DNA from 2 places in the Hominiventricola aquisgranensis genome. Region 1 is predicted to be linked to the other one. Evidence: predicted binding sites of a transcription regulator. Region 1 holds the regulator's gene; the other holds the start of a gene.
What was found. Region 1 encodes HrcA, which represses chaperone genes, less so after heat shock. Its sites were predicted from a motif close to TGTTAGCACTCNNNNNNNNNGAGTGCTAACA; they were not measured.
Positions count from the first base shown of each region.

Region 1 (3,999 bases):
TCTCTGCAGTGCCATCTTGTCATTTCCAAGATCTACACCGTTCTGTTTCTTGAACTCGGAGATCATCCAGTCAGTTACTTTCTGGTCGAAGTCATCGCCGCCCAGATGGTTGTCACCAGCGGTTGCCAGAACTTCGATAACACCATCACCGATCTCGATGATAGATACATCAAAGGTACCACCACCAAGGTCATATACCATGATCTTCTGTTCTTTCTCATTATCAAGACCATATGCAAGTGCTGCTGCAGTCGGCTCGTTGATGATACGTTTTACATCCAGACCTGCGATCTTACCAGCATCCTTGGTTGCCTGTCTCTGTGCATCGTTGAAGTATGCCGGTACAGTGATAACTGCTTCAGTTACTTTCTCGCCCAGATAGTTCTCAGCATCTGCTTTCAGTTTCTGAAGGATCATTGCGGAGATCTCCTGCGGAGAATAGTTCTTTCCGTCAATGTTTACTTTGTAATCAGTTCCCATATGTCTCTTAATAGAGGAAATGGTCTTCTCAGCGTTGGTAACTGCCTGACGTTTTGCCGGCTCACCAACCAGACGCTCACCGGTCTTTGTGAATGCCACGATAGACGGTGTGGTTCTTGCTCCTTCTGTATTTGCAACAACGGTGGGTTTTCCACCTTCCATAACTGCTACACAAGAGTTCGTTGTTCCTAAGTCAATACCAATAATCTTGCTCATTTCTTTTTCCTCCTGAAATTGTTCTAATCCATATTGTAGTACACAGTGCGTCAGCTCATTTCCACTTCGTTTCATTTCGTCACACACTGTTCATTGCTTACACGTTAGTTTGCAACTTTTACCATACTGTGCCGAAGCACGGTATCTTTATATTTATAACCTTTCTGGAATTCTTCTGCGACAATGTTCTCGCCCAGCCCCTCATCTTCTGCATGCATCACTGCATTATGAAGATTCGGATCAAATTCCTGGCCCACCGCTTCGATGGGGGTTACACCCAGATCTGAAAGTACGGTGATCAGCTGCTTGTAGATCATCTCCATGCCGCTTGCCACCGGACCGCCTTTCTGATCTTCCGGAATACTCTTCAAACCTCTCTCGAAATTATCGATCACCGGAAGGATCTTTTCGATCACATCCTTTGCACCGACTGCATACATCTGAGATTTCTCTTTGTCAGTACGGTTCCGGAAGTTCTCGAACTCTGCCAGCTGACGCTTCAGTTTGTCAGTCAGCTCTGCAATCTGCTCATCCTTTTTATCTTTTTTCTCCTTCTTCTTACCGAAGAAACCTTTTTTATCAGTTCCGGCATCCTCTTCTGCTGTCTCAGGTTCTGCCTGTGCTTCTTCCTGATCTGCCGTCTCAGAAACATCTTCTGCCTTGGTATCCTCTACCACGATTTCTTCCTCCTGAGTTACCGGTTCCTGTTCCATTGTCTTGCTTTCTTCCACAGTTGTTCCGCCTTTCTATTTATGAAAAACATCGTCCAGCTGATCCATAAGAGTCTTCAGCGTTCCCATAACGTTCTCATAATCCATTCGTTTGGGACCGATGATACCTACCGTTCCCTGAAGTCCATTCCCCAGTTCATATGTGGCAGTTACCACACTGCAGTTCTTCATGCTCTGTACTGGTGATTCACTTCCTATATACACCTGAATGCCTTTTTCCTCATTGCTGAGTGTCTCATTGACCAGATCCACCAGATTCTGTTTTTCTTCCAGAGTCTGAATGATCTCACTTGCTTTTCCGTTCTCGCTCAATTCCGGATAACGGAAAATATTGGTGGCTCCTCCGGTGTAGATCTCCATTCCTTCATCAGAATGGATTGCCTCGGCCACTGCATCCACCACATCTCCGATGATATTACTATGGATGCCCGCCTGCTCTTTCATACTGGAAATCATCTGAAGATTGATCTCCTCGATAGTTTTTCCATTCAACATAGTATTCAGCAGGATATTCAGCTTCAGGATCGTCTCATCATTGAGTTCTTCACAGATGGGGATCAGTTTGTTTCTGATCACATTTCCCTCTGCAACGATCACTGCCAGAATCTGATGATCATCTACTTTGGACAACTGAATAAATTTCAGTTTATTCTGATGATATTGTGGTGTGGAGATCATGGTCGCATAATTGGTATTGTTTGCCAGTACTTTGACCACCTGCTTCAGCACCTTTTCCAGCCGGTCTGTCCGCTGGAACATCAGTTCCTTGAGATCTGCAACTTCCTGATTCTTTTCCTGCATCAGGTTATCCACATACAGCCGGTATCCTTTATCAGAAGGAATCCTTCCTGCGGAAGTATGGGGTTGAATGATATAACCCATCTCCTCCAGATCCGACATCTCATTGCGGATAGTAGCAGAGGAAAGCTTCAGATCCGAATACTTCGATATGGTTCTTGATCCTACCGGTTCTCCAGTCTCCATGTAGTTCTGAATGATCGCATGTAAGATTTTTTTCTTTCTCTCATCCAGTTCCATGGTCTCAACTCCTTTCTCTGCTTGTTAGCACTCGTTTAATTGGAGTGCTAACATTTCCTGTAACTTAAGATATCACTACCCATATCTTTTGTCAAGCATATTTAAAATTTTTTTGTGGAGTTTTTGTGAACAATTTCAAGTACATAAAAACCGCCGGTTCATCTCTGAGCCGACGGTTCCATTCCATATAAAATATTTTATCTGCTTTTCAAAAACTCATACTCTCTGGCCGCATCTGCATCATCGGGATAACTTTCCAGATAGCTTTCCATCTTTGCTTTTGCCGTAGGAAAATCAGATTTTCGCTCATAGACAGCTATCTCACTGGACAGAAGACTACGAAGACTGCCCTGATCTCCCATGGCAATTCCCTGCTCCAGAGTTGCCAGCGCATCATCGTAATTTTCCTGAGAGATCTGATAGGATGCCACACGTTCATACGCATCCTGATGCGATGGAGACTCGCCACTTAAATAGTTCTGATACAGACTCACCGCATAATCCTGATTACCGCTGTCCCAGTAAAGCTCTGCCTGCCAGTACACGCCTTCCTGATCACCATTTTTCACCGCCTCCTCCAGGCAGCTCTTCGCATTGGTGTAATCCTTCATATAATAATAGAGGCGTCCCTTCATGATCAGATCCTTTTTAGAAGTCCGATTCAATGCCTCAGTAAAATCTGCATTAGCTGCCTCCTGATTCTCAGCATCCCGATAGAGCAGTCCACGGGTCAGATAAATCTCTGCAGATTTCTTCACATCCAGAATCGCACTGCAGGTATCAATCGCCTGATCCAGATTTCCCTGATGGTACTCTGCTGCTGCTTTATAAGCCGCAATATCCAGTTCCAGACTACCCACCTGCATATCAGAAAGCTTCAGCGCCTGATCAAAAGACTGAACTGCACTGTCATAATCTCCACTCTGCACCTGCGCAATTCCCTGTGTGCGAAGGGATTGCTGCTGTTCTATTCTGTTTTCGCTGTTGCCACATCCGCACAGCATCACTGCACAGCCCACAACAACCAGACATTTTACTGCTTTGTTCATGCTTTTCCCCCTCGCCAGAATGATGGACTCATCGTGCATCTTAAGATCAGCCACATAGGCAGACTTCTGTATCGCTGTCCCATTTTATATCCCAACAGCTTTCCTGCACTCTGGGTCACCACCTGGATCATCAGCCACGGTTTCCCTATCTTTATACAATATGAAAGACTTTTTTTCACCAGTTTGATTCCTTCGGACTCCGAACGGATGCCTCCAAACACCTCCGGATACATAGTCTGAGACACTGCCAGATCAAAATTCCGGTGAAATTGTTGAAATGCAGAGTAGTTATGGGAATGAATCACCTTTGCTTTCGCGCAATACGCAATCTTTCCACCTTGTTTGATCATTGTCCCAGCCAGGATCATATCCTCATTAAAGATCGTGTGTTTCACAAAGCCACCAAGCTCCAGATATTTTTCCCTTCGCCAGGCTGCGCACACATTAGAGCAGAAAAATGTCTTGATCCCAAGTCTGTCCAGATC
Region 1 is NZ_JBBMFC010000003.1:52,211-56,209, reverse strand. Features, by position in the region: gene dnaK (molecular chaperone DnaK) at 1-696, opposite strand, end outside; gene grpE (nucleotide exchange factor GrpE) at 801-1,409, opposite strand; gene hrcA (heat-inducible transcriptional repressor HrcA) at 1,443-2,465, opposite strand; gene WMO62_RS02200 (tetratricopeptide repeat protein) at 2,663-3,514, opposite strand; gene WMO62_RS02195 (glycosyltransferase family 2 protein) at 3,511-3,999, opposite strand, start outside.

Region 2 (3,999 bases), on a different contig from region 1:
TCTCAATCTCATCAAAGAGCACAACCGAGTACGGACGTCTTCTGACAGCCTCTGTCAGCTGACCACCTTCCTCGTATCCTACATATCCAGGCGGTGCTCCGATCAGACGGGATACGGAGTATTTCTCCATATATTCACTCATATCGATACGCACCATATTCTGTTCATCATCAAACAGACTGGCAGCCAGTGCTTTTGCAAGCTCCGTCTTACCTACACCAGTTGGTCCAAGGAACAGGAATGATCCAATCGGCTTGGTCGGATCCTTGATACCTGCTTTGGAACGAATGATCGCATCTGTAACTTTCTGTACACCTTCATCCTGTCCGATGACTCTCTTATGGAGTTCTTCATCCAGATGCAGGGTCTTATTTCTCTCACTCTCGGTCAGCTTTGCCACCGGAATGCCGGTCCAACGGGAAATGATTCTGGCAATCTCTTCGTCGGTCACGCTCTCATGAACCAGAGACAGGTCTTTATTCTTAACCTTCTCCTCCTCTTCCTCCAACTGCTTCTGCAGCTGCGGCAGACGTCCATACTGAAGCTGTGCAGCCTTTTCCAGATCATAGCCCTGCTGGGCAGCCTGGATCTGACGGTTCACATCCTCGATCTCTTCACGGATCTTGGACAGATTCTCCACGGATTTCTTCTCATCATCCCACTGTGCTTTCTTATTATTAAATTCATCTCTTAAGTCAGCCAGTTCCTTCTGCAACGTCTGCAGTCTGTCCTGACTGAGTCTGTCAGTCTCTTTTTTCAGAGCGGCTTCCTCAATCTCCATCTGAAGAACTTTTCTACGAAGCTCATCCAGCTCCGTCGGCATGGAATCCAGCTCGGTCTTGATCAGTGCGCAAGCCTCATCCACCAGGTCAATGGCTTTATCCGGCAGAAAACGCTCGGAAATATAACGATGGGACAGGGTTGCTGCTGCCACCAGGGCTGAGTCTGTGATCTTCACTCCATGGAATACTTCGTAACGGTCTTTCAGACCACGAAGGATAGAAATCGTATCTTCCACAGACGGCTCATCCACCAGTACCTGCTGGAAACGACGTTCCAGTGCCGCATCCTTCTCAATATACTGACGGTACTCATCAAGAGTGGTCGCACCGATACAATGCAGTTCCCCTCTTGCAAGCAGAGGTTTCAGCATATTACCCGCATCCATGGCACCATCGGTCTTGCCTGCTCCCACGATCAGATGCAGCTCATCAATAAACAGAATAATCTGTCCTTCGCTCTTTCTGACCTCTTCCAGAACTGCTTTCAGACGCTCTTCAAATTCACCTCTGTATTTGGCTCCTGCCACCAGAGCACCCATATCCAGTGAAAAAATCTTCTTATTCTTCAATCCTTCCGGTACATCACCACGGACGATACGCTGTGCCAGGCCTTCTACAACGGCTGTCTTACCAACACCAGGTTCACCGATCAGCACCGGGTTATTCTTGGTCTTACGGGACAGAATACGGATCACATTCCGGATCTCCGCATCACGTCCGATCACTGGATCAAGCTTCTGCTCTCTGGCACGCGCTACCAGCTCTGTACCATATTTGTTCAATGTGTCATAAGTTGCTTCCGGATTGTCGCTGGTCACACGCTGATTGCCGCGGACGCTGGACAATGCCTTCAGAAAACGATCTTTGGTAATACCGTTTTCCCGGAACAAATCCTTCATGGAAGGACTCGGATTGTCCAGTAATGACAGAAACAGATGCTCCACGGACACGTACTCATCACCCATCCGCTTTGCTTCATCTTCTGCACTAATCAAGGCTTTATTCAAGTACTGACCCACATAAGGCTGACCACCGGATACTTTCACTCTCCGATTCAGTGCCTGCTCCACCTGTTCCTTAAACAACGTAGAATCTATATCCATCTTGGAAATCAGTCTGGAGATCAGGCTCTCCTCCTGAGTCAGAAGACAATACATCAGATGTTCCTGCTCAATCTCCTGATTGCCATATTCCATGGCAGTCTTTTCCAGATTATTGACTGCTTCCACAGATTTCTGTGTAAATTTCTGAATGTTCATATGCTCGCCTCCTCGCCTCGCATAGCTGATGCCAAATTATAAATCTGACATACTGATGTCTATTTCTTTGTTCTATGTGTACTATATCACCAGTTGTTAGCACTGTCAATAGGTGAGTGCTAATTATTTTGTGAAATATTTGTGAAAGCTACGAGTCATGCACATTTACGTGAAAATCCCTCTTTCAAGCTTGCTTGATAAAGAGGGATTTTTCATGGAAATGTATAGGGCGACAGCCCGACAGTGAGGGAGTTCTTTCCCGAGCTGTGCATGGCGTATATCACAGCTTACAGGGATTTTTCACTTGCTTTCGCACTCGATTTTCTTGATTTGGCCACATTTTTACCACAAATTTTTCTCTTCTTCTGCCAGTTTGCTTTCTTTCTTATCCAGACATAAAAAGACGCAAGCCATATTCTTATGACTCACGCCTTTCTGCATAACTTACTTTTCTATTCTTCTGTTTCTAATTCCAATCTCTGTAAAATATCTCTTACAATACCTGCTTCTTCTGTTGTAAGCTGAAAACAAAAATCTTCTGGAAATCGTTTTATATTTCTTTTTACTGCACGATTTAAAGCTTTTGTTTCTACTTGATAAAGTATTGCCAGATCACTATCCACCATGACTTGTTTGTTTCTTACTACATAAATCAGATTTTCAATGTCCGATGGTATGATTTCAACTATTTCTATATGTATACATTTGAAATATTTAGACACAAGCTTTATTATAGAATAGGCGATGCTGAAAGTTCAGAGCGTCATTCTAAAACCCGTTTGAGTTCACTGAAATTCTTGATTCTTTCATCTGTCATATTTTACCTCATCACCTTGATCTGGCACGCTTCCATTGCTTTCAATGCATTTTCATGGCTCTCCGGCGTCACACCTGCACAGTATGCTGCATCCACATAGATGGGCACTTCCGGAAGTGTTGCCTTGAGCAGCAATGCATTGGAGATCACACAGATATCTGTGCAAAGTCCTACCAGCGTAATACTGCCGATCTCCTCGTCTTCATGAAGAGCCAGCAGATCTGCAGCCAGATCCGTAGAACCAAAAGTCTCCTTATCGATGGGTTCTGTCTTTCTCAAAGCATCCAATTCTTTCCGGATCTGCCAGCCTTCCGTGCCACGGATGCAATGAGGCACCGGAAGATTCTTTCCTTCCTGTGTCTCCAGATACCAGGTCTCATGAGTATCCCTTGTGAAGAAAACTTCGCCATCAAAATTCCGAATCTTATCCTCCACCTTGGGTACAATGGCAACTGCTTCTTTTGTTCCCAGTGCTCCATCAATAAAATCATTCTGCATGTCTACAACAATCAAAATATGTTTCATAGTGTCATTATTCCTCCATTTCTAGCTTTCAGGAATATATTCTCTTATCTCAGAATACATTTCATTATCCCATATCAGCCATCGTTTGAATGCAGTAAATGCAGATTGATTTTCTAACTCCCGCTTTAGAAGACAAGCTATATCTTTCTTCTCATCTTCACTCTCTGCTTCCTGATATTCTCTTACATACTCCTTAAACTTCGATAAGTCCTTTCTTAAAGTTCTTCGTATAATCCTGGCTTCCATTTTTTTCTGTGTAGTTGTTCCATAATACACATCTTGTAACAATGAAATTGTATTTTTCACGGTTTCAGTTTCTTCCGCTACCGGTGTAAACTCCAGTTTTTCTTCTGAACCAAAATATCCTTTCTTCCGGAAAGCTATTAATTTTTCCACCGCATCTTTTGTGCAGTCCAATATTGGATCATACTTCCCTAATTTTGTATTATTGCAATGTGCGCAAACCCAAAACAGATTTTCCCATGAATATTTCAGTTGTTTATCGCCACGATGTGGAACCAAATGCTCTATCTGATAAGATGTTGCCTCTTTATTTTCGCAAATATAACATTTTCCATAAAACACTTCCTTCAAAGCCAGATTGACATTTTCTGTA
Region 2 is NZ_JBBMFC010000016.1:21,363-25,361, forward strand. Features, by position in the region: gene clpB (ATP-dependent chaperone ClpB) at 1-2,041, opposite strand, end outside; gene WMO62_RS09925 (ORF6N domain-containing protein) at 2,494-2,763, opposite strand; gene WMO62_RS09930 (cysteine hydrolase family protein) at 2,862-3,383, opposite strand; gene WMO62_RS09935 (HNH endonuclease signature motif containing protein) at 3,405-3,999, opposite strand, start outside.
Region 2: a site for HrcA is predicted at 2,136-2,166, ahead of clpB (ATP-dependent chaperone ClpB). Genes of this name have one in related genera too.